DNA from 2 places in the Kitasatospora sp. NPDC029367 genome. Region 1 is predicted to be linked to the other one. Evidence: riboswitches for the same ligand, from Rfam matches in the RefSeq annotation. Region 1 holds a riboswitch; the other holds the start of a gene.
What was found. Region 1 has a riboswitch for glycine ahead of gcvT (glycine cleavage system aminomethyltransferase GcvT). Riboswitches for the same ligand answer to the same signal wherever they lie in the genome.
Positions count from the first base shown of each region.

Region 1 (15,810 bases):
GCTGCACAACCCGATCATCCACTTCATGAACTGGAAGCTGGAGGGCCGTCCGGCCTTCACCTCCTGGCAGGACCGCAGCCTGCAGTTCTTCGGCCTGATGGCCGCCCTGCTGCTGATCAGCTACCTCAGCTACCGCCTGGTCGAGATCCCGTTCCAGAACCTGGGCCGCAAGGTGATCAAGGCGCTGAACCGCCGCTTCCCGGCCGAGCTGCCGTCGGCCCGACCGGCCGCCCCGGGCACCCCCGCCGCGCGCGAGCCGCAGCCGGCCGGCCCGGCCGCGGAGGCCGAGGCGCAGCCCGTCCTGGACGGCGCCGGGCGCGGCTGACGCCCGCCCGCCACGACGTGAGGCCGCCCGCCCCCGATTCCCGGGAGCGGGCGGCCTCTCTTTCGTCGGTACTGGGCGTTCTCAGGGCTGCGCCTAGTCGGTCCCCTCGGGGAAGTGACACGCCACCTGGTGCCCCGTCCTCGCCACCGCCAGCGGCGGCTCCTGGCTCGCGCACACGTCCTGCGCCTTCCAGCAGCGGGTGCGGAACCGGCAGCCGCTGGGCGGGTTGATCGGCGAGGGCACGTCGCCCTTGAGCAGGATCCGCTCGCGCCCGCCCTGCTGGCGCCGGCGCGGGTCCGGCACCGGGACGGCCGACATCAGGGCCGTGGTGTACGGGTGCATCGGGCTGCGGTAGAGCGAGTCGCGGTCGGCGATCTCGACGATCTTGCCGAGGTACATCACCGCCACCCGGTCGGAGACGTGCCGGACCACCGAGAGGTCGTGCGCGATGATCAGGTAGGTCAGGCCGAGCTCCTGCTGGAGGTCGTCGAGCAGGTTGACCACCTGCGCCTGGATCGACACGTCCAGCGCCGAGACCGGCTCGTCCGCGATGATCATCTTCGGCTTGAGCGCGAGCGCCCGGGCGATGCCGATGCGCTGGCGCTGGCCGCCGGAGAACTCGTGCGGGTAGCGGTTGTAGTGCTCGGGGCTGAGCCCGCACAGCTCCAGCAGGTCCTGGACGGCCTTCTTGACGCCGCCCTCGGGGTGGACCCCCTGGAGCTTGAACGGCGCGCTGACGATGGTGCCGACGGTGTGCCGGGGGTTCAGCGAGGAGTACGGGTCCTGGAAGATCATCTGGATGTCTCGGCGCAGCGGCCGCATCGCCCCGGTGCCGAGGTGGCTGATGTCGGTGCCCTCGAACTCGATCGTCCCGCCGGTGGGTTCGTCGAGCCGGGTGACCAGCCGCCCCATCGTCGACTTGCCGCAGCCGGACTCGCCGACGACGCCCAGCGTCTCGCCGGCGTTGACGGTGAAGTCGATGCCGTCGACGGCCCGCACCGCGCCGGTCGGGCGCCGCAGCAGTCCGCCGCGGATCGGGAAGTGCCGGGTCAGGCCGGTGACCTTCAACAGCGGCTCGCGCTCGGGGGCGGGCGCCGGTGCAGGGATGGTGGCCCCCTGAGTGTCCGTCATCGGTTCTCTCCAGAATGGTGGTACGGGGCCGGGCTCACAGCCGGGGCGCGATCTCTTCGGCGAAGATGCGGTGCCGCTCGTCGGCCGCCAGGTGGCAGGCCGCGAAGTGCCCGGGTGCGGCCTCGGTGAGCACCGGGACCTCGCCCGTGGAGCGCCCGCCGGTCAGGGCGGCGTACGGGCAGCGCGGGTGGAAGGCGCAGCCGGACGGCACGTTGATCAGGCTGGGCGGGGTGCCCCGGACCGGCACCAGCCGGTCCTGCAGTTCCCGGTCCAGTCGCGGCATCGAGCCCAACAGGCCCCAGGTGTAGGGGTGTTCGGGCGCGTCGAAGAGGGTCTCGGCGGGCCCGCGCTCGATGCACTTGCCGCCGTACATGACCAGGATGTCGTCGGCGAGCTCGGCGACCACCCCGAGGTCGTGGGTGATGATGATGACGGCGGAGCCGAACTCCTGCTGGAGGTCCCGGATGAGGTCCAGGATCTGCGCCTGGACGGTGACGTCCAGGGCGGTGGTGGGCTCGTCGGCGATCAGCAGCGAGGGGTCGTTGACGAGGGCCATGGCGATCATGGCGCGCTGGCGCATGCCGCCGGAGAACTGGTGCGGGTAGTCGTCCACCCGGCGGTCCGGCTGCGGGATGCCGACCCGGTCGAGCATCTCGATCGCGCGGGTCCTGGCCTGCTTCTTGGAGGCCTGGGGGTGGTGCACCCGGTAGGCCTCGACGATCTGCTGCCCCACCGTGTAGTAGGGGTGCATCGCGGTCAGCGGGTCCTGGAAGATCATCGCCAGTTCCCGGCCGCGCAGTTGGCGCACCCGGTCCGGTCCGGCGGCGATCAGGTCCTCGCCGTCCAGCCGGATCTCGCCGCTGATCCGGGCCCGCTTGGAGCGGTGCAGGCCCATGATGCCGAGCGAGGTGACGGACTTGCCGGAGCCGGACTCGCCGACGATGCCGAGGGTGCGGCCCTTGTGCAGGTCGAAGCTGACCCCGTCCACCGAGCGGACCAGGCCGTCGTCGGTGTCGAAGTGGATCCGCAGGTCGCGCACGGACAGGAAGGGGTCGCCCGGAGAGCTGGGCGCGGCGTCCGCCGGGTTCTTCTGGAGGTCGGTCACGAGAGCCTCACGCGGGGGTCGACGAGGGCGTACAGGAGGTCGACCACGAGGTTGCAGGCGACGATGAAGAAGGCGGCCAGCAGGGTGACGCCGAGGATCTTGGGCAGGTCGTTGTCGGAGATCGCCTGGACGGCGAACTGGCCGATGCCCTTGAGCGAGAAGACCTGCTCGGTGATCAGTGCACCGCCGAGCAGCAGGCCGAGGTCCATGCCGAAGATGGTGACGATCGGGGTGAGCGCGGAGCGCAGGCCGTGCTTGACCACCACCTTGCGCTCGACCAGGCCCTTGGCCCGGGCGGTGCGGATGTAGTCCTCGCTCATCGTCTCCAGCATCCCGGCGCGGGTGAGCCGGGCGTAGAGCGCGGAGTAGAGGAAGGCCAGCGAGATCCACGGGAGGATCAGGTTGCGGGCCCACATCAGCGGGTCGGCGGTGAAGTCGACGTACTCCAGGTTGTCCAGGATCGGCCACTCGTAGCTGAACACGGTCAGCAGCAGGGCGCCGGTGAAGAAGACCGGGAGCGAGACGCCGGCCAGCGCGATGCCCATGGAGAGCCGGTCGAAGATCGAGCGCGGCTTGAGGGCGGAGATCACGCCGGTGGTGACGCCGGAGACCAGCCAGAGCACCGCCGCGCCGATGGCGAGCGAGATCGTGACCGGGATCCGGCTGGTCATCTCCGGCCAGACCTCCAGGTGGTTCTTGAAGGAGTAGCCGAAGCAGGGCACGTGGCAGGTGGCCGGTTCCGGGCCGAACTTGTACTCGGCGCCGCTGACCAGCGCCTTGAGGAAGTTCCAGTACTGGGTGTACAGCGGCTGGTCGAAGCCGAGGTTCTGCTTGACCGCCTGGATCGCCTCGGGCGAGGGGTTCTTCCCGATGTACTGCGCGGCCAGCTGGTCGGTGGTCTCGCCGGCGATGCGCGGGAGCAGGAAGAAGATCGCGAAGGTGACCGCGCTGACGACGACCAGCAGTGCCGCGGCCGCGAGGATCCTGCGGATGATGTAGGCAAACACAGTTGGGCGGCTCCGGCGGCCCGCCGCCGTCCGGGGTCTTCCGGACGGCGGCGGGCGCCGCTGCCTTCACCTGCCTTCAGGGATGCGGAGCCAGGCTCTTTACTTGGTGGTGCCGATGTTCAGGTAGTCGTACTCACCCGAGAAGGCCGGGGTGGACGCCAGGTTGGTGGCGCTGTCCGGGCGGTACAGGAAGACCTTGAAGTCGGTCAGCGGGACGTACACCGCGGACTCCATGACCTTCTTGTCGATGTCGCCGTAGATCTTCTCGCGGGCGGCCCGGTCCGGGTTGACCGCGGCGTCGTCCAGCAGCTTGTTGACGGCCGGGTCGTTCAGCTGGGCCAGGTTGCTGTTGCCGGAGGCCTTGATCGCGCGGCCGTCGACGATCTGCTGCAGGAAGCCGTAGCCGGTCGGCCAGTCGGCGCCCCACTGCATCATCATCAGACCGATGTTGTGGTCCTGGGTGTACTGCGGCGCACCGGCCGAGTCGGTCAGGTACTTGCCCTGCGGGAACTGCTGGATCTCGGCGTTGATGCCGATGTTCTTGAGCTGCGCCTGGATCGCGGTGGCCGCGGCGACCTCGGTCGCGCGCTCGGTGCGGGCGGACAGCACGGTGGTGAAGCCGCCGTCCTTGCCGCAGGCCTTCAGGGCGTCCTTGGCCTTGGCCTGGTCACCCTTGTTGTCCTTGGTCTCGAACAGGTTGAAGTCCTGGTGGCCCGGGATGTCCGGCGGGAGCACGGTGTTGGCCACCTGGCCGCGGATCGGGCCGCCGAGCGCGGTCTGCACCGCGACCTTGTCGACCGCGAACTGGACGGCCTTGCGGCACTCGATGTTGTCGAACGGCGCGACCTTGGTGTTGATCGCCATGTAGACCAGGCGGCCGCCGTAGGCGTTGTCGGTCTTCGCCTTGAGCTTCGAGTCGCGCAGGATCTGCGCCTGGGTCTGCGGGTCGACGCCGCCGCCGACCAGGTCGACCTGGGCGTTGCCGGCCAGCAGGTCCTTGTCGATGGTGGCCTGGTCGATGTTCATCTTGAGCACGATCTTGTCCGGCAGCTGCTTCCGGATCGGGTCGGTGCTCTTGTCCCAGTTGGTGTTCGGGACCAGGACGGCCTGCTTGCCGTCCTCGTAGGACTCGAACTTGTAGGTGCCCGAGGACGCGATGTGCTTCACGTAGTCGGCACCGGTGTCCTTGGCCTGCGGGACGGGCACCGTCTGCGGGGCGCTGACCAGGTAGTCGAAGTCCGCGAACGGGTGCTGCAGGTGGAAGACGATCGTGGTGTCGTCCGGCGTCTCGATCGACTTGAGGTCGCCGGTCTTGTCCTTGTACGGGCCCTGGTACGGCGTCGGGTTGTCGACCAGCAGGTCGTGGAAGTACGTCGGGCCGTTGGAGTTCACCTCGGGCGCGAAGTTCGAGCGCTCCACGGCGTACTTGACGTCCTTGGAGGTGATCGGGGTGCCGTCGTCGTACTTGAGGCCGGCGCGCAGCTTGTACGTCCAGGTCAGGCCGTCCGTGCTGGGCTGGCCCAGCGACTCGGCGAGGTCCGGGACCAGCTTGTTGCCGTCCGCGCCGGCGGCCGGGTTGAAGGTGGTCAGCGGACGCCCGTACAGGCGCGAGAAGTTGTAGATGTAGGCGTAGTAGGTGTTGCCCGGGTCGAGGGAGTCCGGGGTGCCCTTCATCTCGTAGGTGACCGTCCCGCCCTTCTTGTCCGAGGCGTTGACGATCTGCTTGGTGGCCGCGTCGGCGCCGCCACCGTTGGAATCGGCCGAGTTCGAGCTTCCGCCGTTGTTCTTGGTGCTGGACGAGCAGCCGGTGACGACCAGGACCGCGGCTGCGGCCACGGCGGTCAACGCGACGGTACGGGACCTACGCATGGGTGAGATCAACCCCTTGAGGATGTGGAGGAGGAAGGGCCTGGCGCCTGCGCATTGACGCAGGGTCAGTTGCTCTTGGGATCGAGGGCGTCACGCAGCCCGTCGCCGAGCAGGTTGAACGCGAGCACGGTGATGAAGATCGCCACACCGGGGACCACCATGTACTGGGGGTCGACCTGGTAGTAGTTCTTCGCGTCCGCCAGCATGCCGCCCCAGGAGGACTGCGGGGGCTGGATGCCGACGCCGAGGAAGCTCAGCCCGGCCTCGAAGAGGATGTTGGTCGGGATCAGCAGGGTCGAGTAGACCAGGATCGGGCCGACCAGGTTGGGCAGCAGCTCCTTGAACAGGATGAACGGGCCGCGCGCACCGAGGCTGCGGGCCGCGAAGACGAACTCCCGCTCGCGCAGCGAGAGGGTCTGTCCGCGCACGATCCGGCCCATGTAGGGCCAGTTGAAGAAGCCGATCACGAAGATCAGCACCAGGATGTGCAGCGGCAGGCCGTGCAGGCCGAACGCGCCGCCCTGGAGCGAGGCGGAGATCGCGATGGCGAACAGCAGCAGCGGGAACGCCAGGAAGACGTCCATCAGCCGGCTGATCAGGGTGTCCACCCAGCCGCCGTAGTAGCCGGCCATCACGCCGAGCACGGTGCCGATGGTGTTGGAGAGCACGGTCGCGCCGAAGGCGACCAGCAGGGAGACCCAGGAGCCGTCGACCACGCGGGCGAGCAGGTCGCGGCCCTGCAGCGGGTCGATGCCGAGCAGGTGGTCCCCGCTCATCCCGCCCCAGTCCCCGAGCGGGAGTCCGCCGAGGTTGGCGTCCAGCAGGTCCGGGTTCGGCTGGTCGGGGTCGAGCCCGAACAGGGCCTCGATCGGGCCGGACAGGACGGCCAGGAGGATCAGCAGGATCACCACGACGCCGCCGGCGACGGCGGCCTTGTCCCGCTTGAAGCGGGTCCAGGCGATCCGACCGAGGGAGCGGCCCTCGATCGTGGTGGCCGGGCTCGGGGAGGCGGGCGCCTCGGGTTCGTTCCCGGCGGTAGTGATGGGTGCGGTCATGGTCAGTTGGTCCCCTCGCCGACGGTGGCCGGCCCACGGGTGCCGGGCGCCGGCTTCGGCGGTACGGCTGCGGACGTGCGGAGGTGCTAGGAGCAGGTGGTCGCGGCAGTGCGTCGTGCACGGGCACTGCCTCCACGCGGGATGGGCTTCGCGTGGATCGAGCGGTCGGCGTGCGCGTTCACCTTCGTGGGGTTTCCAGTACGCGCGATGCGTTGCGCAGAACTCTCTGTCATCCGAACTGGCTTGCGCCAGCCCTGACAACCGACAGATGCCCAACTGTGATCTGCCTGCATGCACGCCTCCGATCTTCGGCATATACCTCTTCACACGGGTGTAACTGCCATGTCAAGATGCCTCTGCGGAGAGTGCGGAAATTCGTCCGGAAAGCACCGAAGCCGACCTGTTGGTGAATCAAGTCGGCTTCGGGTGAGCGATTTTGGCTATTGGGTCTACCGGTCAGCGCCCGGGGTAGCCGGGCCACTGCGGCTGGGGCTGCTGCCCCCAGCCCGGCGCGGGCGGCTGGGTGCCGTACGCGTAGCCCGGCATCGACTGCCCGGGCACCGGCTGCCCCGGCACCGGCCGGCCCGGCATCGGCTGCCCTGGCATCGACTGGCCCGGGTACGGCGGCGGCACCGGCGGGTACGGGCCGGTCGGCGGGCGCCCGGCCTCCCGGTCGAAGAACGGCCGCGCGTTGGCGCGCATCCACAGCGCCACCGGGTCGAACTCGTCCGCCATCGCCACCGTGGACACCGCGAGCCCCTCCGGGGCCACCGCGATCGCGCGCTGCATCAGCGCCCGCACCGCCTCCACGGCCGGCGGCGAACTCTCGTACAGGTCCAGACCGATCGCCAGGTACGGCTCCCCCACCGCCGGCTGCACCCAGGCCCGGCGCAGCGCCCGCACCGCGCGCACCTCACCGGCCTGCCGCTCCAGCAGGGCGAAGAACTGCTGCGCGTCGACCTGCGGCTCGCTCAGCTTCAACGGACCGGCCGGCAGCCGGTCCAGGCCCGCGGCGACCCGCCGCAGGTCCGCCCAGGGCACGCCCACCCCGCCGCCCGGCGCGTGCGGGTTCAGCCACAGGCCCCAGCGGGTGCGGTACAGCGAGGCGGCGATCTCCCGCCCCGAGATGACCTCGTGGGCCCGCGCCCAGCCGGAGGCCGTCAGCTGCTCGGGCGAGGTCACGGCCGGCGCGTAGCCGTGGCCGCTGATCTCCATGTTCCCGTACTGCGCGTCCGGGCTGCCCGGCGTACCGTGCCAGAGCAGCATCCAGACCTGGCCGTCGGCCAGCGCGTGCAGCAGCCGCTCGTACGCGTCGAAGCGCTCCGGCGCGACCTCGCGCAGAGCCTGCTCCAACCCGCCCGGGTCCGCGCCCGGGCGCCCGGCCGGTGCCTGGCCCCAGGGCCCCGGCGCCCCGCCCGCTCCCGTTCCCGCACTCATGCGCCCACCTCGCCGCGCCTCTTTCCTGAACCCGCCGGCCCGTCAGCCGCCTGCACGCACCCTATGGCGCGGCACCGGCCGCCGCCACGGCGACGTGCCTGTGAAGGATCCCCGCTCACACCCGCGAGTAGAAGGGCATGACCCGGGTCAACAGCCACTCGACCACCGGGTCGTCGGCGAGGTCGAGCAGCACGAGGTGGACGCCGCCCGGCAGCGGTGCGGTTCCCAGCGCCCGGCCGAGCGCCTCGTTCACCGCCCCCGGGTCGGCCGGGGCGGCCGGATCCAGCTGCACGCCCACGAACATCACGGTCGGCTCGCCCTCGATGCTGGCCAGCGCCCGGCGCGCGGTCAACACCCCCGGCAAGGCCGACAGTTCCGCCCGGCAGGCGGCCAGGAAGTGCTCCGGGTCCTCGCCCGGCACCGGCTCGCGCAGGGCCACCCGGCCGCCGGTCGGCCCCTCCGGCGCGTTCTCGGTGTGCTCCCACCGAGCGGCCTCTCGGGGCCCGCGGCGCAGCTCCGCCACGCCCTGCGGCGGCACCGGGATGCCCACCGCCGCCTCCGGGTTGACCGCGATGCCCACGCCCAGCGGCAGCCCGCGGGCGAACTCCCAGGCCGGCGCGACCGCGAAGGCCATCCCCGGCGCCTGCTGCAGGAACACCTCCTGCGAGGAGAACACCGGCACGTACGGGGCCCCGGCCAGCTCGACGGTCGGCAGGTCCAGCGACTGCCCGGCCGGGTCGCCCCCGGCCGGCAGCGGGATCCACACCTGGCTGCGGGCCAGCACCTCGATCACCCGCGGAGTCGCTCCCGGGTCGCCCAGCGCGGCCGTCAGCACCTGCTCCAGCTCGTTCGCCGGCCACGTGCCGCCCGCCGGCGCCGCCTGCGGCCCGCCCCACCCCTGCTGCTGCTCCACCGGGTACTCCATGCGCCGCCGATCCGGCCCACGGCCGGGTCGGCCGCCCACTGCTGCGCCGACGCGATGATTTTAGGGCCCGGGTCCGCCCAGCCGTGGTGTGACCGGGTCCCCTCTCCCCTCCTCCGCGAGGACGTGCCATGATGTGCGCGTCCGACGGCATGCGCCGCGGGCCCCCACAACTCCACACCGGCCGCTCGAACCCGCGCGGGAGAGCCCGGAGTGCCCCTCAGGGAGCACAGCCGGCGCCGAAGGAGCAAGTCCTCCCCGGAATCTCTCAGGCCCCCCTACCGCGCGGGTTAGGCACATCTGGAAAGCGGCGCACGACCGTGTCGCGCGCCCACCCACGGTGCAAGCCGCCGTCCTGTCCCCGATGCTGGAACCAGCCGACGCTGGTGCCGGCTGCGGGCAGGTGGGCGGTGAAGCTCTCAGGTTCGACGACAGATGGGGAGACCCACGCCGCCGCATGCCCGCGCGCGGGGTCGGTCCCCCAGCGGTCCGGTCCGGCGCGTGCACCCCTGAGTGCCCCGACCGAGGAGTTCCTGGCCATGTCGTCCCTCCGCCTGACCGCGCTCGACGCGCTGCACCGCGCCCTCGGCGCGACCATGACCGACTTCGCCGGCTGGGACATGCCGCTGCGCTACGGCAGCGAGCGCGAGGAGCACCTCGCGGTCCGCACCAAGGCCGGTCTGTTCGACCTCTCGCACATGGGCGAGATCACCGTCACCGGCCCGCAGGCCGGCGAGATGCTGGACCACGCGCTGGTCGGCTTCGTCTCCGCGCTCGGCGAGCTGCGCGCCCGCTACACCATGATCTGCGCCGAGGACGGCGGCATCCTGGACGACCTGATCGTCTACCGGCTGCGCGAGGACGCCTTCCTAGTCGTCGCCAACGCCTCCAACGCCCAGCTGGTGCTGGACGAGCTGATCGCCCGGGCCAAGGGCTTCGACGCCGTCGTCACCGACGACCGCGACACCTACGCGCTGATCGCCGTCCAGGGCCCGGAGGCCACCGCGATCCTGGCCGACACCACCGACGCCGACCTGCCCGGTCTCAAGTACTACGCGATCCTCCCGGCCACCGTGGCCGGGAAGGACGTGCTGCTGGCCCGCACCGGCTACACCGGCGAGGACGGCTTCGAGATCTTCTGCGCCCCGGCCGACGCCGAGCCGGTCTGGCAGGCGCTGACCGCCGCCGGCGAGGGCCGCGGCCTGGTCCCGTGCGGCCTGTCCTGCCGCGACACGCTGCGCCTGGAGGCGGGCATGCCGCTGTACGGGCACGAGCTGTCCACCGACCTGACCCCGTTCGACGCCGGTCTGGGCCGGGTGGTGCGCTTCGACAAGACCACCAACGAGGGCGCGTTCATCGGCCGCAGGGCGCTGGAGCAGGCCGCCGCCGCGGCCGAGACCAACCCGCCGAAGGTACTGGTCGGCCTGGTGTCCGAGGGCAAGCGGGTGCCGCGTGCCGAGTACACGGTGGTCTCCACCGAGGGCGCCCCGATCGGCCGGATCACCTCGGGCGCGCCGTCCCCCACGCTGGGCAAGCCGATCGCGATGGCCTACGTGGACGCGGCCCACTCCGCCCCGGGCAGCACCGTCGCGGTGGACGTCCGCGGCAAGCACGAGCCGGTCCAGGTCGTGGCGCTGCCGTTCTACAAGCGCGCCCGCTGAGGCCGTCGGCGCCCCTCGTTTTCCCATCCGCGCACGTCGGAGCCGTCCGTGCGGCGGCCCGCTGCGTCGTACCCGCTTCCCATCCTGGAGAATGACGCCATGAGCAACCCCCAGCACCTGCAGTACACCAAGGAGCACGAGTGGCTGACCGCCGCCGAGGACGGTGTCTCGACGGTCGGCATCACCAAGCACGCCGCCGACGCGCTCGGTGACATCGTCTACGTGCAGCTGCCCGCGGTCGGCGACACGGTGACCGCCGGCGAGACCTGCGGCGAGCTGGAGTCGACCAAGTCGGTCAGCGACCTGTACTCCCCGGTGACCGGCGAGGTCACCGAGGTCAACGAGGACGTCCTGGACGACAACAGCCTGGTCAACAGCGCCCCGTTCGAGGGCGGCTGGCTGTTCAAGGTCCGCGTGGAGGCCACCGACACGCTGCTCAGCGCCGCCGAGTACGACGCGCTCACCCACGCCGAGGGCTGAGCCGCCCCGGGACGGACCGCAGCACGGCGGTCCGTCCCACTCCCACCGTCCCTCCGCTCTCCTCCCCGGGAAGACCACACCATGACGGTTCTCAACCAGTCCCTGCACGCCCTCGACCCGGAGATCGCCGCCGCGGTCGACGCCGAGCTGCACCGCCAGCAGACCACGCTGGAGATGATCGCCTCCGAGAACTTCGCCCCGGTGGCGGTCATGGAGGCCCAGGGTTCGGTGCTCACCAACAAGTACGCCGAGGGTTACCCCGGCCGCCGGTACTACGGCGGTTGCGAGCACGTCGACGTGGTCGAGCAGATCGCGATCGACCGGGTGAAGGCCCTGTTCGGCGCCGAGCACGCCAACGTCCAGCCGCACTCGGGCGCGCAGGCCAACGCCGCCGCGATGTTCGCGCTGATCCAGCCGGGCGACACCATCCTGGGCCTGAACCTGGCCCACGGCGGTCACCTGACCCACGGCATGAAGATCAACTTCTCCGGCAAGCTCTACAACGTGGTCGCGTACCACGTCGACGAGAAGACCGGCCAGGTCGACATGGCCGAGGTCGAGCGCCTCGCCAAGGAGCACCAGCCGAAGCTGATCATCGCCGGCTGGTCCGCCTACCCGCGCCAGCTGGACTTCGCCGCGTTCCGCCGGGTCGCCGACGAGGTCGGCGCCCTGCTCATGGTGGACATGGCGCACTTCGCCGGCCTGGTGGCCGCGGGCCTGCACCCGAACCCGGTGCCGTACGCGGACGTGGTCACCACCACCACCCACAAGACCCTGGGCGGCCCGCGCGGCGGCGTCATCCTGTCCAAGGCCGAGTGGGCCAAGAAGATCAACTCCGCGGTCTTCCCGGGCCAGCAGGGCGGTCCGCTGGAGCACGTGATCGCGGGCAAGGCCGTCGCCTTCAAGGTCGCCGCCTCGGAGGACTTCAAGGAGCGCCAGCAGCGCACCCTGGAGGGCGCCAAGATCCTCGCCGAGCGCCTGCTCCAGGCCGACGTCGCCGAGGCCGGCGCCACCGTGCTGTCCGGCGGCACCGACGTCCACCTGGTCCTGGTCGACCTGCGCAACAGCCAGCTCGACGGCCAGCAGGCCGAGGACCGGCTGCACGAGGTCGGCATCACGGTCAACCGCAACGCCGTCCCGAACGACCCGCGCCCGCCGATGGTCACCTCGGGCCTGCGGATCGGCACCCCGGCCCTGGCCACCCGCGGCTTCGTCGCCGAGGACTTCCGCGAGGTCGCCGACATCATCGCCGAGGCGCTCAAGCCCGCCTTCGACGAGACCGTCGCCGCCGCGCTCAAGGCCCGGGTCACCGCCCTGGCCGAGAAGTACCCGCTCTACCCGAACCTGGCCGACCAGGGCTGATCCGGAGCGGCCCGGTCCGCCGGGCCGTCCGGCTCCGGGTGACCGGCCTCACTCCGCCGGCGTACCGGGGACCCCGGGGCACCGCGCACACTGGACAGTGCGCGCGGTGCCCCGTCCCTTGTCAGCCCGCCCCGCCCGCCGCCCTGCCCGCAAGTCCTTCCACGAGACCAGACAAGGACGTCCTCCGTGGCCATCAGTGTCTTCGACCTCTTCTCCATCGGCATCGGCCCGTCGAGCTCCCACACCGTCGGCCCGATGCGCGCCGCCCGGATGTTCGCCCGCCGCCTGCGTTCCGAAGGCCTGCTGGAGCAGGTGACCGGCCTGCGCGCCGAGCTCTACGGCTCCCTGGGCGCCACCGGCCACGGCCACGGCACCCCGAAGGCCGTCCTGCTGGGCCTGGAGGGCAACTCGCCCCGCACCGTCGACGTCGACCAGGCAGACAAGGACGTCGAGCGGATCACCGCCGAGAAGCGGATCTCCCTGCTCGGCGAGCACACCGTCGACTTCGACCCGGACGACCAGCTGATCCTGCACCGGCGCCGCTCGCTGCCGTACCACGCCAACGGCATGACCCTGTGGGCGTACGCGGCGGACGGCTCGACGCTGCTGGAGAAGACCTACTACTCGGTCGGCGGCGGCTTCGTCGTGGACGAGGACGCGATCGGCGCGGACCGGGTCAAGCCCGACGACACCGTGCTCAAGTACCCCTTCCGCACCGGCGACGAACTGCTGCGGCTCAGCCGGGAGACCGGGCTGTCGATCTCCGGCCTGATGCTGGAGAACGAGAAGGCCTGGCGCAGCGAGGAGGAGATCCGCACCGGGCTGCTGGAGATCTGGCGGGTCATGCAGGAGTGCGTGCGGGCCGGCATGTCCCGTGAGGGCATCCTGCCGGGCGGCCTCAAGGTGCGCCGCCGGGCGGCGGCCGCGGCCCGGGCGCTGCGCGCCGAGGGCATCGGCCCGGCCAACGCGATGGAGTGGGTGACCCTCTACGCGATGGCGGTCAACGAGGAGAACGCCTCCGGCCGCCGGGTGGTCACCGCGCCGACCAACGGCGCGGCCGGGATCATCCCCGCCACCCTGCACTACTACCTGAACTTCATCCCGGGCGCCGACGACGACGGCATCGTGCGCTTCCTGCTCGCAGCCGGCGCCATCGGCATGCTCTTCAAGGAGAACGCCTCCATCTCCGGCGCCGAGGTCGGCTGCCAGGGCGAGGTCGGCTCCGCCTGCTCGATGGCCGCGGGCGGCCTCGCCGAGGTCCTCGGCGGCACCCCCGAGCAGGTCGAGAACGCCGCCGAGATCGGCATCGAGCACAACCTCGGCCTCACCTGCGACCCGGTCGGCGGCCTGGTCCAGATCCCCTGCATCGAGCGCAACGGCATGGCCTCGGTCAAGGCCGTCACCGCGGCCCGGATGGCGCTGCGCGGCGACGGGCGCCACCACGTCTCGCTGGACAAGGCGATCAAGACGATGAAGGAGACCGGGGCGGACATGAAGATCAAGTACAAGGAGACCTCGCGCGGCGGCCTCGCCGTGAACGTCATCGAGTGCTGATCGGCGAGTGGTGACCGCCGGGCGCTGATCGCCGAGGGGTGATCAGCGCCCGGTGACGAGCGGCCCCCGGGCGGAACGCCGTACCCTCCGAAGGCCCTCGTGTCTCCGGATGATCCTCGGACGCTCCCCTTGGCCGCCCTCTGGCCGCGGCGAGGCCCGCAGCGCCATAATCGCGGCGGGTCGGTCCACGCCTGAGGGCCGGTCCACGCCGGAGGGGAGACGGATGTCGTTCCAGCCGCCGGAACCCCACCGCCCGCCGTCACAGCCAGCGCCTCTTGGCGCCGCCCCCGCTCCCGTCGCCCCTGCGGCAGCGATGGGTGTGGGTGCTGACCGCGGCCCGTCACCGGGATGCTCGCGGACAGCGGCTGGTACCTGGTGGACCGTCCCGCCGACGGTGACCGGCCGACCGCCGACCCCGCGCCGACCGGCCCCGTTCGGCTGCACCTGACGCCGGTGCCGGACCCGGCCGGGTCCACCGTCCTCGTCCCCGACGGCTGGCAGCGGCGCGTCGATGGCGCGTCGGTGTTCTACGACTCCCCCGACCACCGCAGCCTGATCCAGGTGTTCGGGATGGACGGCCCCCCGTACCAACAGGTCGTCGGAACCGACGACCTGTTGGCCCGCGCCCCGGACCGCTTCCCCGGCTACCACCGGATCCGGCTGGAACGGACCGGCGCACCACCCTGACCCCGCACCGGATCGCCGAGGCCGCCGTCGCCATCGCCGACGCCGAGGGCCTGGACGCCGTCACCATGCGCCGCCTGGCCACCGCCCTCGGCGCCGCGCCGATGACCGCCTATCGGTACGTCTCCGGCAAGGACGAACTCATCGAGCTGATGGTCGACTTCGTCTACGGGCGGTTCTGGACATCCCCACCGACGGCTGGCGCGAAGCCCTGCGCTCACTCGCCGTCCACCTGCGCGCGATGAGCCTGGCCCACCCCTGGATCACCCGGGCAGCCACCCCGTTCTCCCTCAGCCCCAACCAACTCGCCGTCCCCGAAGGAGCCTTCGCCGGCCTCGATTGCGTCCCCGACGGCATCGCCACCCACTTGGGCATCTGACCCACATAGCAAAGCCAGTCAGCAGCCTCCCTCAGCCGTGCTCGTCAGCTGGAGGCCTGTTCAGTCATGGACCCGCCCCAGCGAGGTGGCTGTCAGGATCGCGCGCTCCCGCATCGAGAGATGACCGCAGGTCTAGAGTGCTCCGAGGTGCTCGTTCTCTCCTGCGTCTGCGGGCAGAATGAGCGCGTGCCATCCCGCGTATGTCACCGCCAAGGAGCCGCATGGAAGATGAGTTGGCCCTGTTCGTTCAGACCGCGGGAACCACCTTGGTCACCCTGATGGCCACCGATGCCTTCCAGCGCACCAAAGATGGCGTGCTCGGGATATGGCGCCGCGTTCGCCCCCTCGAGAGCGAATCGGTCGGCGAGCAGATGGATGCGACGCGAGCCGCCCTGCTGCACGCACAGACAGATGGCAACGAAGACCGCACACAGGAACTCTCGGGCTGGTGGCAGGAGCGCCTATCCTTGCTGTTCGATACTGACCCGAGCACTGCCCAGACGCTCCGCGAGACCCTGACTCACGCGGCTTCCCACTCGATCAGTCAGGATGCCCCACGGATCGGACGCATCCAACTGCAAGCCCGGGCCCGGGGCCATGCTCGGATTTTCCAGGCGGGTCGGGATCAGCACATCGTCGACGGCTGAACCACAGGCCGACGCCACGGAAAACTATTCAGCACTAGACCGTTCATATATCAGGCCTGGACAGATCTATCCATGGCGGATCGGAGCAAATTTGCTGCCCCGCGACAGTGACATCATCCACCACGTCAGGCAGCGAGCGAGTGTCACAGATTCCGGCCGCGTCTACCAGGCAGCGGGGGATCAGGTAGTAGT
Region 1 covers NZ_JBVHYH010000025.1:56,529-72,338, reverse strand. The annotation lists gene ACZ4W5_RS16485 (acyltransferase family protein) at 1-325, shown strand, start outside; gene ACZ4W5_RS16480 (ABC transporter ATP-binding protein) at 419-1,456, opposite strand; gene ACZ4W5_RS16475 (ABC transporter ATP-binding protein) at 1,491-2,561, opposite strand; gene ACZ4W5_RS16470 (ABC transporter permease) at 2,558-3,568, opposite strand; gene ACZ4W5_RS16465 (ABC transporter substrate-binding protein) at 3,668-5,437, opposite strand; gene ACZ4W5_RS16460 (ABC transporter permease) at 5,503-6,492, opposite strand; gene ACZ4W5_RS16455 (enhanced serine sensitivity protein SseB C-terminal domain-containing protein) at 6,949-7,929, opposite strand; gene ACZ4W5_RS16450 (enhanced serine sensitivity protein SseB C-terminal domain-containing protein) at 8,045-8,854, opposite strand; glycine riboswitch at 9,041-9,145, shown strand; gene gcvT (glycine cleavage system aminomethyltransferase GcvT) at 9,391-10,512, shown strand; gene gcvH (glycine cleavage system protein GcvH) at 10,612-10,992, shown strand; gene glyA (serine hydroxymethyltransferase) at 11,074-12,354, shown strand; gene ACZ4W5_RS16430 (L-serine ammonia-lyase) at 12,541-13,908, shown strand; gene ACZ4W5_RS16425 (hypothetical protein) at 14,257-14,595, shown strand; gene ACZ4W5_RS16420 (hypothetical protein) at 14,661-14,837, shown strand; gene ACZ4W5_RS16415 (hypothetical protein) at 14,834-14,971, shown strand; gene ACZ4W5_RS16410 (hypothetical protein) at 15,193-15,618, shown strand; gene ACZ4W5_RS16405 (tetratricopeptide repeat protein) at 15,710-15,810, shown strand, end outside.

Region 2 (15,810 bases), on a different contig from region 1:
CCGACGGTGGCCGACGAACGCCTGGGCGGCGCGGGCGCCTGGGGCGCGGCGATGTCCGCGTACGGCGTCGGCCTGGTCGTCACCGGCCTGCTGATGGCCCGTTGGCGCCCCCGCCGGATCCTGCTGGTCGGCAACTGGGGCGTGTTCCTGTTCGGCGCCCCGGCCCTCGCCCTGGCCGCCGGCGCCCCGCTGCCGCTGCTGATCGCCGCGATGTTCGTGTCCGGGGTCGGTGTCACGGTCTTCGGCGTCAACTGGATGGTCGTGCTCCAGCAGGAGATCCCGGAGGAGATGTTCTCCCGGGTCTCCGCGTACGACGAGCTCGGCTCCTACTCGCTGGCCCCGGTCGGCACCGCGCTGGCCGGCCCGGCCGCGGCCGTACTCGGCCTGTCCGGCGCGCTGTGGGCCTGCGCCGCGCTGTGCCTGCTGCTGAGCGCCGTCGTCCTGATCGACCCGCAGATCCGCCGGCTCTCCCGCCGCGACCCGCGCGGAAGCACCCCGGACGCACCGGTGCCCGCCGGAGAACCCGCGCCCGCGCCGTGAGCGCCCTGTGCGCCCCGCGTGCGCCCGCCGGAAAGCAACCATCGGGGCCGACGGTTCGTCCGACCGGGTAGGTAGATCCATCCACTTGGGGGCCCACCGGTGCCGAAGCCACTGCTGTTCCTGGACGTCGACGGGGTGCTGAACCCGGTCTGTCCGCATCCGGACGCCGGGTTCGACGCCCACACCCTGCTCGGCTACGCCGTCCTGCTCTCCGCCGAGCACGGTGCCTGGCTGCGCGAACTCGCCGGGACGTACGAGCTGGTCTGGGCCACCACCTGGGAGGAGCACGCCAACACCCACATCGCCCCGGCGATCGGCCTGGACCCGCTGCCCTTCGTCCGCTTCACCGGGTACGTCCCCCAACCCGGCGACCCGCACGTCCCGTTGATGCAGCTGTTCTCGGCCCGCAAGTGGGCCCCGCTGCTGCGCTACGCCGAGGGCCGTCCGTTCGCCTGGGTGGACGACGTCATCCCGTCCCGGCTGGTCCGCCGCTCGCAGTGGCGCCGGGACCGCCTGCTGCTGCCGATCGACCCCGGCCAGGGCCTGGAGCGCCGGCACGTCGACCGGCTGCTCGCCCGCCCGCCGCGCAGCCAGTCCCTGCCGGGATCACCGGTCACGGGGTCGGCAGCCAGCTGATGTGCCCGGCGAGCAGCGCGTACCCGACGAAGGCCACCGTGTCGATCAGCGCGTGCGCCGCCACCAGCGGCATCACCCGGCCCCAGCGCCGGTACAGCAGGCAGAACACCGCCCCCATCACCATGTTGCCGACCAGCCCGCCGACCCCCTGGTACAGGTGGTACGAGCCGCGCAGCACCGAGCTGGCCGCCACCACCGCCGGCCACGACCACCCCTGCTGCCCCAGGCGGCGCAGCAGGTAGCCGAGGACGACGACCTCCTCCAGGATGGCGTTCTGCCAGGCCGACAGCACCAGCACCGGCACCCGCCACCAGACGTCCGGCAGTCCGGAGGGCGCCACCGTCAGGTTGTACCCGGCCGCCTGCGAGGCCAGGTACAGCGCCAGCCCGGAGCCGCCGATCGCCGCCGCGACGGCCGCGCCCCGGCCGAGGTCGCGCAGCTTCTCCCGCAGGTCGAAGCCCAGCACCCGCAGCGAGGTGCCCTCGCGCACCAGCAGGTAGCCGACCAGCACCACCGGCATCAGCCCGCGCCCGATGTAGTACAGCTGCCAGACCAGGTCCAGCCAGGGCCGCCCGGGCGCGCGCGAGCCGTTCAGGGTGGCGACCTGCTGCCCGAGCTGGAGCGGTGCGGTGAGCGAGCCCGCGAAGCTGATCAGCGCGCTGATCCCGCTGGCCCCGAGCGAGAGGCCGAGGACGACCAGCAGTTCCACGCCGAGCAGGCGTCGGTCGGGCTGCGCGGTCTCCGGCGCGGTCGGGCGGGTCGTCACGGGTGCTCCAGCGGACGGACGGTCGCCCCGGTCGTCGGCCGACGACCGGGGCGATCATCCTGACACAGCGGCGGGCTCAGCCCACCGGCCAGGTGTGCACCGGTTCGCCGCCGCGCATGTGCTCGGCGTAGCGCCTGGTCATCGCGGCGAGCGCGGCCGGGCGGTCCATGCCGTACTGCTCGCGCAGCCGGTGGAAGGTGGCGCTCTGCCAGGCGGCGCCGTTGGTGCGGCGCAGGCAGCGCTGCTCGATGATCCCCAGGTAACGGTCCCGGTCGGCGGGCTCCACGCCCCACTCGTCCAGCCCCTGGTAGGCCATCGGCAGCAGTTCGTTGAGCACCAGGTCGACCGCCGACACCGTCTGCAGCCCGCCGCCGCGGCCGGCCCGGCCGGGGCGCGGCCACTGGAACACCGCGTCGATGCCGTACCGGGCGCCCTGGCGGAAGTTCTCGTCCGCCCGCTCGAACGGCAGCCGGGTCCAGACCGGCCGGGGCTGCTCGGCGAGCACCCGCACCAGCCCGTAGTAGAAGGCGGCGTTGGCCAGTGTGTCGGCCACCGTCGGCCCGGCCGGCAGCGCCCGGTTCTCCACCCGGAGGTGCGCGACCCCGCCGGAGACGTCGTACACCGGGCGGTTCCAGCGGTAGATGGTGCCGTTGTGCAGCCGCATCTCGGCGAGCCTGGGCGCGCCGCCGGAGGCCAGCACCTTGAGCGGGTCCTCGTCGTCGCAGATCGGCAGCAGCGCCGGGAAGTAGCGCAGGTTCTCCTCGAACAGGTCGTACGCCGAGTCCACCCAGCGCTCGCCGAACCAGGTGATCGGGCGCACACCCTGGGCCTTGAGCTCCGCCGAACGGGTGTCACAGGCCTGCTGGAAGAGCACCGGACGGGTCTCCCGCCACAGCTCCCGCCCGAACAGGAAGGGGGAGTTGGCGCCGAGCGCGAGCTGCGGCCCGCAGATCGCCTGGGCGGCGTTCCACACCGAGGAGAACCGCTGCGGGGTCACCTGGAGGTGCAGTTGCAGCGAGGTCGCGGCGGCCTCGGCGACCATCGTGACGGACTCCAGCTGGAGGTGCTCCACGCCCTCGATGTCCAGCGCGATGTCCTCCCCCCGGGCGGCCAGTATCTGGTCGCTGAGCAGGCTGTACCGCTGGTTGTGGCTCATCGCGTCCAGCCCGGTGTGGTCGTTCTCCAGGGTCGGCAGGATGCCCACCATGACGATCCGGGCGCCGGCCTCGGCCGCCTGCCGGTCGGCGTACCGCAGGCCGGTGTCGATCTCCTCGCGCAGTTCCTCGAAGACGTGCCCGCAGAGCCGGTGCGGCACGATGTTGACCTCGATGTTGAACTGGCCCAGCTCGGTCTGGAAGTCGCTGGACCCGATCGCACTCAGCACCTGGGCGTTGCGCATGACCGGCAGACCCTGTTCGTCGGCCAGGTTGAGCTCGATCTCCAGCCCCATCACGGCCCGCGGCCGGTCGAAGCGGTCCTCGCGCAGCATCCGCCCGAGCGCGTCGAGGCAGGCCTGGAGCTTGAGCCGGTACTGCTGCCGGTCCGCCAGATCCGCCCGTGTCGCCACGACCTTCTCGCCCACGGTCCCCTCCTCCTGAGACACCCGGCCGGTCGACCGTGCCAGCATCATGCCCACCTCGAAGATCGATACCCGAATGCTTGTACTGGCTTGCATTGCAAGGCATCTGACGGTAATTCAGGCCATCTGCAGACTTGCTCGCCGCCACCGCCTGTGATAAACAGATCACCCTGCGCATTTGTTCGATGAACCGCTGAGTTCGCACTGCGCTCCGGCCGGTCCACTCCCGCCCCGAGTCCCTCGTCGAGGGCGGAGACCGCGCCGGCGCCGCGATCCTGCACAACCGGACAAGGCCGGCCCCCGTCACCGTGGACGCGCCGAGCCGCGCCGGTATGCCGCACTCGCACGCCGATCTCGCTTGGAGAGGCGGATCCCGCCATGACCCTGCAGACCCCCCAGCCCCCACCGAGTGCCCTGCGCGCGGTCCTCGGCGCACTCGACTCGGAGACCGCGCTGCGCCAGCCCGCCGCCGCCGCGCTACGTCACCCGAACGGCCCACTACTCCCCGCGCACCCGCTCGCGGTACACGTCCTGGACGGCCCGCGCCCCGAGCTGCCGGCCGCCCGGCGCACGGGCTGGCGCTTCCTGATCAAGGACGGCCCGGACGTGGCCGCCGCCGCCGAGGTGGTACAGAGCCCCGAGGGCCACACCTTCTCCCACTTCACCGCCGGCCCGTACCTCTCCTCCACCGTCCGGGCGCTGCGCGAGGCCTGGCAGCTCGCCCAGGGATCCCGCTCCCGTTGCCAGCCCCGACTGCTCACCTTCCCCGGCCAGTACGCCACCGCGCTCTGGCTGCACAGCCCCGACGCCGGCCCGTCCGCCGACCTGCTGATCCCACTGGCCCCGGCCCCGCTCGGCGTCACCGCGCACCGCGCCTACCCGGCCGCCGAACTGCTCCCGCTGCTCGCCCGCGCCCCGCTGGCCGGATCCCTGCTGCTCGGCTCCCCCTGAGGGCACGCCCCGCACCGGCCGTCGGGCACCGCGCCCGACGGCCCTTCGCCGCGCCCACCCCGCCCGCCGCCATCACCCGAACGGCCACCACCCGGACGGGCCATCCGCCATGGCCCGCTCGGGCCAGGCCCCGAGTGGCCCACCGATGCGCGATTTCTCCCCGGCCCCACCTGAACGGGTGATCTCTGCCCTGGAGTTGTGGCGCATGTCACGAAATCGCTGCGCGCGCGTCCGCAGATGCCGACACTGGGAACCAGCGTGGAAGGACCCCCTGTCCTACCCACTTGAGTGCTGGCCAAACCCGGCCGGCACCCGGACAGGATCCGACCACCACGGCGGCCCCGGACGGCTCGACCTCCGGGGACCGCACCACGGGGAGGATCGCAGAGCGAAGCGAGGGTACGCGTATGTGCCAGCACCGTCCTGAGTGCCCGACGGCCGAGTCCGAGGACCGCGAAGCGGCCGAGCCGGTGGCCTGCCACCCGGAGCAGGGCTGGAGCCTGCTCTGCAACGGCGTCCTGCTGTTCGAGGACACCGGCGAACTGCTGCCCGACGGCCGGGTGATCGCCCCGCGCCGCCCGGTCGCCCACGCGGCCTGAGCCCGCCCGGCCCCGCCCGACGACCTCAGGGCACGGCACCCGGCATCACACGAGACACGGCGACCGGCGCAAAGGGCAGGGCCCCGGCAGAAACGTTCTGCCGGGGCCCTGTCCGCTCGCTCACCGCGCGTGTTGCCTACCGCGCGTCCGCTCAGACGCCGTACTCGTCCAGCGGCGGGCAGGAGCAGACCAGGTTGCGGTCACCGTACGCGCCGTCGATCCGGCTCACCGGCGGCCAGTACTTGTCCGCCGGGTTCACACCCGCCGGGAAGACCGCCTCCTGCCGCGAGTAGCCGTGCGCCCAGTCGCCGGCCAGCGCGGCGGCGGTGTGCGGGGCGTTGCGCAGCGGGTTGTCGTCGGCCGCCCACTCGCCCGAGCCGACCTTGTCGATCTCGCCGCGGATCTCGATCATCGCGTCGCAGAACCGGTCGATCTCGTGCAGGTCCTCGGACTCGGTCGGCTCGATCATCAGCGTGCCGGCCACCGGGAAGGACATCGTCGGCGCGTGGAAGCCGTAGTCGATCAGGCGCTTGGCGATGTCGTCCACCGTCACGCCCGTGTCCTTGGTCAGCGGGCGCAGGTCGATGATGCACTCGTGCGCGACCAGCCCGCCCGGGCCGGTGTAGAGCACCGGGAAGTGCGGCGCCAGGCGCTTGGCGATGTAGTTGGCGTTCAGCACCGCGACCTGGGTCGCGCGCTTGAGGCCCTCGCCGCCCATCAGCCGGACGTACGCCCAGGAGATCGGCAGGATCGCCGCCGAACCCCACGGCGCGGCCGAGATCGGGCCGACACCGGTGGCCGGGCCGGCCTCCTCCTGGAGCGGGTGGTTCGGCAGGTACGGCGCCAGGTGGGCGCGCACCGCGACCGGGCCGACGCCCGGGCCGCCGCCGCCGTGCGGGATGCAGAAGGTCTTGTGCAGGTTCAGGTGCGAGACGTCCGCGCCGAACTTGCCCGGCTTGGCCAGGCCGACCAGGGCGTTCAGGTTGGCACCGTCGACGTACACCTGGCCGCCGGCCTCGTGCACCAGGGCGCAGATGTCGGTGATCTGGGTCTCGTACACGCCGTGGGTCGACGGGTAGGTGACCATCAGCACCGACAGGTTGTCGCGGTGCTGCTCGATCTTGGCCTTGAGGTCCTCGACGTCCACGTCGCCGTCGACCAGGGTCTTCACCACGACCACGCGCATGCCGGCCATCACCGCGGAGGCGGCGTTGGTGCCGTGCGCCGAGGACGGGATCAGGCAGACGTCGCGCTGGGTGTCGCCGTTGGCGTGGTGGTAGGCGCGGACGGCCAGCAGGCCGGCCAGCTCGCCCTGGGAGCCGGCGTTCGGCTGGATCGAGACGGCGTCGTAGCCGGTGACCTCGACCAGCTGCTGCTCCAGCTGACGGATCAGGGTCAGGTAGCCCGCGGCCTGGTCGACCGGCGCGAAGGGGTGCAGCTGGCCGAACTCCGGCCAGGTCACCGCCTCCATCTCGGTGGTGGCGTTGAGCTTCATGGTGCAGGAGCCCAGCGGGATCATGCCGCGGTCCAGCGCGTAGTCCCGGTCCGACAGGCGGCGCAGGTAGCGCAGCATGGCGGTCTCCGAGCGGTGGCTGTGGAAGACCGGGTGGGTCAGGTACTCGTCCTCGCGCAGCAGCGCGGCCGGCAGCGCGTCGGCGGCCTCGGCGACCTCGACCGCGGGGACGCCGAACGCGGCCCAGACGCCGGCCAGGTGCTCGCGGGTGGTGGTCTCGTCGGTGGAGACCGAGATCCGGTCCTCGCCGTCCTGGAACACGTTGATGCCGTTGGCGCGGGCGGCGGCGGCGATCTCGGCGGCGCGGCCCGGGACGACGGCGGTGACGGTGTCGAAGAACTCGCCGTGCAGCAGCTGGACGCCGCCGGCCCGCAGGCCCTCGGCGAGGGCGGCGGCGTAGCGGTGGGTGCGGCGGGCGATGTCGGCCAGGCCGTCCGGGCCGTGGTAGACGGCGTACATCGAGGCCATCACGGCGAGCAGCACCTGGGCGGTGCAGATGTTGCTGGTGGCCTTCTCGCGGCGGATGTGCTGCTCGCGGGTCTGCAGGGCCAGGCGGTAGGCGCGGTTGCCGTCGGCGTCGACGGAGACGCCGACCAGACGGCCGGGCAGCGAGCGGGCGTACTCGGCGCGCACCGAAAGGTAGCCGGCGTGCGGGCCGCCGAAGCCCATCGGGACGCCGAAGCGCTGCGAGGTGCCGCAGGCGATGTCGGCGCCCAGCGAGCCCGGGGACTTGAGCAGGGTCAGCGCCAGCAGGTCGGCGGCGACGGCGACGATCGCGCCCAGGCCGTGCGCCTGCTCGATCACCGGGGTGAGGTCGCGGACCACGCCGGTGGCGCCCGGGTACTGCAGCAGCACGCCGAAGACGCCGCGCTCGGCGATCTCGGCCGGGATGCCCTCGGACAGGTCGGCGACGACGACCTCGACGCCGGTCGGCACGGCGCGGGTGTTGATCACCGCGACGGTCTGCGGCAGGGTCTCGGCGTCGACCAGGAAGACGCCGCCCTTGACCTTGGTGACACGGCGGGCCAGCGCCATCGCCTCGGCGGCCGCGGTGCCCTCGTCCAGCAGCGAGGAGCCGGAGGTGGGCAGGCCGGTCAGGTCGGAGACCAGGGTCTGGAAGTTGAGCAGGGCCTCCAGGCGGCCCTGCGAGATCTCCGGCTGGTACGGGGTGTACGCGGTGTACCAGGCCGGGTTCTCCATGACGTTGCGCAGGATCACCGGCGGGGTGAAGGTGCCGTAGTAGCCCAGGCCGATCATCGGCTGGAGCACCTGGTTGCGGCCGGCCAGCTCGCGCAGCTCGGCGAGGACCTGGGCCTCGCTGCGGCCGGCGGGCAGGTCCAGGGCGGTGATGGAGCGGATCGCCTCGGGAACGGCGGTGGCGGCGAGCTCGTCCAGCGAGCCGTAGCCGACGGAGGCCAGCATCTTCTCCTGCGCGGCGGCGTCGGGGCCGATGTGGCGGTTCTCGAAGGGGCTGGCCAGCTCAAGCTCGGTGAGGGTCGAGGCGCTGGTGTGGCGTCCCGCGTTCGGCTGGGCGTTCATGGTGGTCGAGGCCTCCTGGTCACGGACCGGCGGGGGTGCGCACGCCGGCCGGTCGCGCCGCTGCGGACAGCGGACCGACCTGGGCGGGCGGACCCGTAAGGCCTCCCCCTCTGTCATCGGGACCTGAGAGCTTCGCCCGCACGCCGCGCGGTGGCGCGCCGTCGGCTTGCACCGTCGGTGAGGGTGGTGATCGTCGGCTCCCGCGCCGGCGGTCCTGCCCTGCTTTCCAGAGTGACCTATCCCGCACGGTACGGATGCCTGAGAGATTCCGGGGAGGAGTTGCTCCTTCGGCGCCCCGACCAGCGGTTTTCACTGTCGAGGACTCTCCCGAGCGGGCTCGGCGGTCGCGGCCCAGGGTACCAGCGGGCGGCCTTCCGATCACGGGTGCGTCGGGTCACTCCGGGTCTACGCGCGTCCCCCGGACGGCCCAGCGCGAAGCCCGTCCGGCGCACCCCGGTCGCGCACGTCCGATTGATGGCTTTTGGTGTGAAGTGGCGGAGAGGACGGGTGCTCCGACCGCCTCACCCGCGGGAGTTCCGCAGGCGCAGCGCTTGGAGGAAAGAGTGCAGACCGACATCGACCCCAGGGACCTCATCGGCCACAAGGCGGTCGACCGCAACGGGGACAAGATCGGCACGGTGGACGAGGTGTACCTGGACGACGCCACCGGGCATCCGGAGTGGGCGGCCGTCCGCACCGGCATCTTCGGCCGGGACGCCTTCGTCCCGCTCACCACGAGCGAGTTCTCCGGCGACGAACTCCGGGTGCCGTACGACAAGTCGCTGGTGAAGGACTCGCCGGACTTCGGCGTGGGCCAGCACCTCTCGCCGGCCCAGGAGCTCCAGCTCTACCGCTACTACGGCCTCGACACCCCCGTGGACGGCCGTCCGGCGGCCGCGGAACCCGCCCGGGACGACCGGCCGGACCTCGACTTCGGCACCACCACGGCCGCCGCGGCCGCCAGGCCGATCGCCTTCCACTCCCCCGACCCGGCCCCGACCACGACCGCGACCGGCACGACCACCATGACCAGCACCGGCACGACCCACACCAGCACCGACACCGCCACGGAGGCCCACGTGCGGACCCTCAGCACCCCCGCACCGATCGCCAACGGCACCGCCCCCGCGCCGGCCGCCGCCCACCTGGTCGAGCCGAAGCCGCACCCCGCCGCGACCACCCCGGCCGCGAACGGCACCGCCGCCTCCTCGGCCCCCAGCGGCCCGGTCGAGATCACCTGCCGCGAGGAGCGGCTGGACATCACCACCGAGTGGCACGTGCTGGGCAGCGCGAAGCTGCGCAAGTACGTGACCAGCGAGCAGGTCGAGCGCCGCGTCCCGGTGGTCCGCGAGCGGGTCCGGGTGGAGCGGATTCCGGTCAGCGACGCCGAGCGGGCCTCGCTGACCGAGAAGGAGATCGCCGAGGCGGTCGAAGAGGTCACCCTCCGTGAGGAGCGGCCGGTGGTCCGCAAGTACCTCGCCCCGGTCGAGCGGGTCCGCCTGGTGGTGGAGCGCTACACGGAGGAGGAGGTGGTCCGGGACGAGCTCCGCCGCGAGCACGTCGAGGTCCACGACGACACGGCCGCCACCGCGCCGGACGAGGCGGACGACCCGCTCGTCCACGCCGCCGACGGCTCCCTGCCCGCCGCCCTCCGCCCGCTGGCCTGACCTCCCCCGAACTCCCCGATCTCCGCTGATCCCACCCAATCGCAGCGATCCCACCAGGGCCCCGGACTCCCGGTCCGGGGCCCTGGTCGTGCCCCGAAGTTCCCCACTTTGCCAAACCTTAACCACTCGATATTTGACAACATGAACTATCCCCCGCACAGTTACTTGAGTTCATTCACTATGTACGGGAGGAAGCAACCGTGAGTGAGGCAGTAAAGCCCACCACCGCGGCCGAGAAGCAGAGCAACGCCCGGGTCCTGCCGGCCCTCATCCTGGCGATGCTGTCGTTCAGCGTGGTGCAGACCGCGGTCGTCCCGATCCTGCCGTCGCTGGCCAAGGAACTGGACGTCTCCGGGTCGAACATCACCTGGCTGATGACCGCCAACCTGCTGTCCGCCGCCGTGCTGACTCCCCTGCTGGGCCGCTTCGGCGACCTCCGGGGCCGCAAGCCCATGCTGCTGATCTCGCTGGCCGGCCTGGTCGCCGGTTCGGCGCTGGCGGTCTGCACCCACTCCTTCACCTGGCTGATCGTCGCCCGCGTCCTCCAGGGCGCCGGCGGTGGCGTGATGCCGCTGGCGATCAGCATCGTCCGTGACGAGCTGCCCAAGCAGAAGGTGACCGGCGGCGTCGCCGCCATCAGCGCCTCAATGGGTGTCGGCTCCGGCCTGGGCCTGGTCGCGACCGGCCTGCTGCTGGAGCACTGGAACTACAAGTCGATCTTCTGGATGGGCCTGGCCTTCGGCCTGCTCGCCGTCGCCCTGGTCGCCTTCCGGGTCCCGACCGACCCGGTGACCGACAAGGAGGGTGGCGCCGATCCGCTCGGCGCGCTCACCCTGGCCGCCTGGCTCTCCGCCCTGCTCGTCGCGGTCAGCCAGGGCAACCACTGGGGCTGGACCTCCACCAAGACCCTCGGCCTGTTCGCCGTCGCCGCGGTGGTCGCCCTGATCTGGGGCGTTATCGAGACCAAGGTCGCCCACCCGCTGGTGGACCTCAAGATGATGGGCCGCCCGGCGGTCGCCTTCACCAACCTGGCCGGCCTGCTGATCGGCTTCGGCATGTACGGCTCGTTCATGGTCATCAGCAACTTCTCCCAGACCCCGGAGAAGCTGGCCCACTACGGCTTCACCGCGACCGTGCTGCACGCCGGTGTGATGCTGCTGCCGTCCGCGATCGGCTCGATGGTCGCCGCCCCGATCGGCGCCCTGCTGATCGCCCGCCGCGGCCCGCGCCTGCCGCTGGTCCTCGGTGGCGTCCTCGGCGCGATCGCGATGGCCTACCTGGCCCTGCGGCACAGCGCCGAAGGCGACATCTACACCGCCTCCGCGATCTTCGGCCTCGGCATCGGCCTTGCCTTCGCCGCGATGCCCGCCTTCATCAACGGCGCCGTCCCGGTCGAGCAGAGCGGCATCGCCAACGGCATGAACTCCGTGCTCCGCACCGTCGGCGGCGCGATCGGCACCGCCGTGATGACCGCGATCCTGACCGGCGACACCATGAAGCTCCCGATCAAGATCCCGGTGCTGCTGCCCACGCTGGACGCCTACAAGCACGCGTTCTGGGTCACGGCCGCCGTCTGCGTCATCGCCGGCGCCGTCCCGTTCCTGATCCGCACCACCAAGCCGGCCGCCACCGTCGCCGGCGGCGCGGCCCGGCAGGACTCCAGCCCCGAGCTGGCCAAGACCGACGCCTGACGAGGCGTCCGGCCCCCGCGTTCAGGGACAGGACGCGCGGGCCCGGGCCTCCGCCCGGTCGCGAGGGCATCACGACCGTCCGGGGCCCGGCACGGAATGCGGCCCCACCCGGTACTCCTACCGGGTGGGGCCGTTCCGCGTTCCCAAGCCGTTCCGCGTTCCCGCGCCGGTGCGTCCCGCGCCCCGCCCACTCGGTTCCCCTCGGCCTCGACCCCCTCGGCCTCGACTCCCTCGGCCTCAGTCCCCCTGCGCATCCGGCTCCTCCGGCTGCTCCAGTTCCTCCGGCTGCCGCAACGGCAGCGGCCGGGCCGGCTCCAGCGCCGGATCGTCCACCGCGAAGGTCCGCACCCGCCCCGGCCCGCTCCACGGCGTCTCGAACCGCACCGTCACCCGCCCCACCCCGCTGCCCTGCACCCACCCCGGCCCCAGCTCGGCGTGCCGGACGTCCTGCCCGGGCATCCAGCGCCGCACCACGACCTCCTCCGGCTCCTCCTCGGCCACCGCTGCCTCGGCCACCTCGGCGTGCTCCGCCGCCTCCTCCCGCAGCGCCTGCGCGAAGAGGTCCTCCTGGGTGTAGTCGGCCAGTTGGGCCACGCCCACCCCGAGCAGCCGCACCCCGCCGGTGATGTCCACCTGCTCGGCGAGGCGCCGGGCCGTCGCCGTGATCACCGCCTCGTCGTCGGTGGGCCCGCCCAGGGTCTCCGAGCGGGTCAGCGTGGAGAAGTCGAACCGCCGCACCTTGAGCACCACCGTCCGCCCCGAGCGCCCGGCCGAGCGCAGCCGCCGGACGCACCGCCCGGCCAGCGCCTCCACCTCCCGCAGCACCCGGTCCCGGTCTGCCAGGTCCACCTCGTAGGTGTCCTCCACCGAGACCGACTTGGCGTCCTGGTCGGCCACCACCGGCCGGTCGTCCAGCCCTGTCGACATGTGGAAGACCCCGGTGCCGTGCGCCCGCCCGAGCAGCTGGACCAGCTCCGCCTCCCCCGCCTCCGCGAGGTCCGCCACCGTGCTCAGCCCGGCCCGCCGCAGCACCTGTTCGGTGGCCGGCCCGATCCCGGGCAGCGCCCGGACCGGCATCGGGCCGAGCACGGCCCGCTCCTGCCCCGGCTCGATCAGCACCAGCCCGTCCGGCTTGGCCTGCTCGGAGGCGATCTTCGCCATCAGCTTGGAGCCCGCCGCCCCCACCGAGCCGGTCAGCCCGGTGAGCCGATGGATGTCCGCCCGGAGGTCCTCCGCCAGGGCCAGCACCAGCCGCTCCCCGGTCTCGTGGTCCGCCTCCGACAGCACCGGACCGTACGGACCGGCCTCCAGGTCGACGAAGGCCTCGTCCAGGCTCAACGGCTGCACCAGCGGCGACAGTCGGCGCAGCAACCCCATCACGATCTCGCTGTTCTGCCGGTACGCCTCGAACCGCCCGGACAGGAAGGCCGCGTTGGGGCACAGCCGCCGCGCCTGGGCCATCGGCATCGCCGAGTGCACCCCGAACCGGCGCGCCTCGTACGAGGCCGTGGAGACCACCCCGCGCCCGCCGAGCCCGCCGACGATCACCGGCTTCCCGCGCAGGCTCGGCTTGGCCGCCTGCTCCACCGCCGCGAAGAAGGCGTCCATGTCGAGGTGGATGATGCTCGGCAGAGATCGCACCCGCCGATCATCGCGCACGGGTCCGACAGTGCGTACGAACCCGGCCGACGCCCCGCGCCCGCCGACCCCCGGCTACTGCTTCGCGGCCTCCGCCAGCGCCTTCGGGATACCGTCCTCCTTGGGCCCGAGGAACACCGGGTCCGGCCGCAGCCAGGCGTTCACGGCCGCCTTGCCCGCCCCGGCGACCTCCCGCAGCCCGCCGTACAGCCAGGTGGCGTCGTGCGGCTCCGGCACCCCGACCGCGTACGAGCGGATCCCCGCCGCCTCGCACAGCGCCAGCGCCCGCCGGACGTGGAAGTCCTGGCTGACCAGCACCGCGCGGTCCACCCCGAAGATCCGGTGCGCCCGGGTGCAGGAGTTCCAGGTGTCGAAGCCCGCGTAGTCCCGCACCACCCGGTCCCCGGGGACGCCGTGCGCGGTCAGGTAGCGGTACATCGCGTCCGGCTCGTCGTACTCGATCCGCCCGTTGTCCCCGGTCACCAGGATGGCCTTGACCTTGCCCTGCCGGTACAGGTCGAGCGCCGCCACCAGCCGGTGCTCCAGGTACGGCGACGGCTCGCCCTGGTCCAGCCCGGCGCCGAAGACCACCGCCACCGGAGCCGAGGGCGCGCTCTCCACGGTGCCCACCCGGTCCCCCGCCCCGAACCAGAGCCAGGCACTGGGCGCCAGCGCGAGCGAGCAGAGCAGCGTCGTCGCCTGGAAGACCCTGCGCTGCGTACGGCGTTCCCGCAGCCGCGCCCGCACCCCGCCGGCCCGACGCCGCAGCAGCTCCGATATCCCGGTGCCGACCTCCACGTGCCCCTCCCTCGATCGTCTCACCAGGCAACACGACGAGGCCGTGGGCCGGAACGGTTCCCCGCTCCGGCCCACGGCCTCGTGGAAGTGCTGCCGGTCAGACCGCCCGGTTGCGCCGCTGCGCCAGCTCGTCCGCCGGATCGTCGCCGACCAGCGTCTCGCCGGTGTCGGTCCGCTCCGCGTGCAGTCGACCGAGGGTCAGCTCCAGCTCCTGCCAGACCGCTCCGACCGCGATGCCGAACACCCCCTGACCGCCCTTCAACAGGTCGACCACGTGCTGCGGCGTGGTGCACTCGTACACCGTCGCACCGTCGGACATCAGCGTCAGCCCGGCCAGGTCGGCCTGCTCGGCCGCCTGCAGATGGGCGACGGCCACCCGGATGTTCTGCAGCGAGACACCGGCGTCGAGCAGCCGCTTGACGATCTTCAACAGCAGCACGTCGCGGAAGCTGTAGAGCCGCTGACTGGTCGCCGGGTACGCGGTGCGGACGCTGGGCTCCAACAACCCGGTGCGGGCCCAGTAGTCCAGCTGGCGGTACGTGATGCCGGCCGCCGCACAGGCCGTCGGGCCGCGGAAGCCGATCAGTTCGGACGTCGGGGCCAGCCGCTCGATCGCGGGCTGGCCCGGCTGCACGGCCGGGAACCTGCTCATCCGGGGCAGGTCCGCCACGGTGCGAGCGGTGCGCGGCATGTGCACGGCGCACAGGCCTCCCACGGCCGCGTCATCGCCGGTGCTGCTCATGCCTACCTCCGTCCACTCGTGCTGCGGGCAACCGACTGCGGGCATCGGCCACCCGGACAGCCACTCCTGACGGTAGGCAGTCCCCTATGACCCGTCAACGATCGCCACGCCGGGCCAGACAAACCACATCACTCAGGAGAGTGGTTTTTCGTGCCCCTAGTGTGGGTAGGTGGACGGATTTTGGCAAAACGGCACGCTCAAGGGCCGACCAGCCCCGGCCGGGCAGGCACCCTACTGGGGGCCGCCGCCCCCGAAGTCCTCGGGCGACACCTGGTCGAGGAACTCGCGGAACTTCTCGACCTCGTCCTCCTGCTCGTCCGGGATCGCGATGCCCGCCTCCGCGAGCACCTCCTCGCTCCCGTAGATCGGCGTGCCGGTGCGCAGGGCCAGCGCTATCGCGTCGGACGGCCGGGCGCTCACCTCGACCCCGCCGGCGAACACCAGCTCGGCGTAGAACACGCCCTCCCGCAGGTCGGTGATCCGGACCTCGGTGAGCTGCTGGCCGAGCGCTTCCAGGACGTCCTTGAACAGGTCGTGCGTCAGCGGGCGCACCGGAGTCATGCCCTGCTGGGCGAAGGCGATCGCGGTCGCCTCGCCGGGGCCGATCCAGATCGGCAGGTATCGATCTCCCCCGACCTCCCGAAGCAGCACGATCGGCTGGTTGGAAGGCATCTCCACTCGGACACCCACGACGTCGAGCTCATTCACACAGGCAACCCTATGGCTCCGACCCCGGATATGAAAGCGCAGGGCCGACGCCGCTGGTCAGCGCGGTGCACCGGCCCCGCGGAGGGCATCCCCACGCCTAGGAGCGAGGCCGCAGACCGGCCTGCACCATGGCCGCGTGCAGCCGTACGGACAGCGTGGCCAGCTCCCGTGCGGTGGCCTCCGCGTGCGCCCGGGTCTGCGGGTTCCGGTGCCGGCGCAGCGGCGCCACCACCTGCTCCACCAAGGCGATCTCGCGGTCCGCCGCCGCCTTCATCGCCCTCAGGTGCCGCGGTTCCAGCCCGTACCGGCCGAGTTCGGCCACCAGCCGGGCCACCTGGAGCGCCTCCCCGTCGTACCCGCCGTCCGGGCCCGGCGCGACCAGCCCGTACGCCTCCCACTCGGCCAGCTCCGGCTCCCCCGCCCCGGCGGCGGCCAGCAGCTCG
Region 2 covers NZ_JBVHYH010000045.1:8,013-23,822, reverse strand. The annotation lists gene ACZ4W5_RS23280 (MFS transporter) at 1-540, shown strand, start outside; gene ACZ4W5_RS23275 (HAD domain-containing protein) at 640-1,176, shown strand; gene ACZ4W5_RS23270 (CPBP family intramembrane glutamic endopeptidase) at 1,154-1,942, opposite strand; gene ACZ4W5_RS23265 (glutamate-cysteine ligase family protein) at 2,019-3,524, opposite strand; gene ACZ4W5_RS23260 (hypothetical protein) at 3,900-4,472, shown strand; gene ACZ4W5_RS23255 (DUF5999 family protein) at 4,880-5,071, shown strand; gene gcvP (aminomethyl-transferring glycine dehydrogenase) at 5,223-8,123, opposite strand; glycine riboswitch at 8,360-8,463, opposite strand; gene ACZ4W5_RS23245 (PRC and DUF2382 domain-containing protein) at 8,687-9,790, shown strand; gene ACZ4W5_RS23240 (MFS transporter) at 9,991-11,481, shown strand; gene ACZ4W5_RS23235 (DNA polymerase IV) at 11,719-13,122, opposite strand; gene ACZ4W5_RS23230 (SanA/YdcF family protein) at 13,195-13,917, opposite strand; gene ACZ4W5_RS23225 (MerR family transcriptional regulator) at 14,015-14,659, opposite strand; gene ACZ4W5_RS23220 (bifunctional nuclease family protein) at 14,891-15,367, opposite strand; gene ftsR (transcriptional regulator FtsR) at 15,465-15,810, opposite strand, start outside.
Region 2: linked by a shared signal. The riboswitch ahead of gcvP (aminomethyl-transferring glycine dehydrogenase) and the one ahead of gcvT (glycine cleavage system aminomethyltransferase GcvT) in region 1 are both predicted to bind glycine.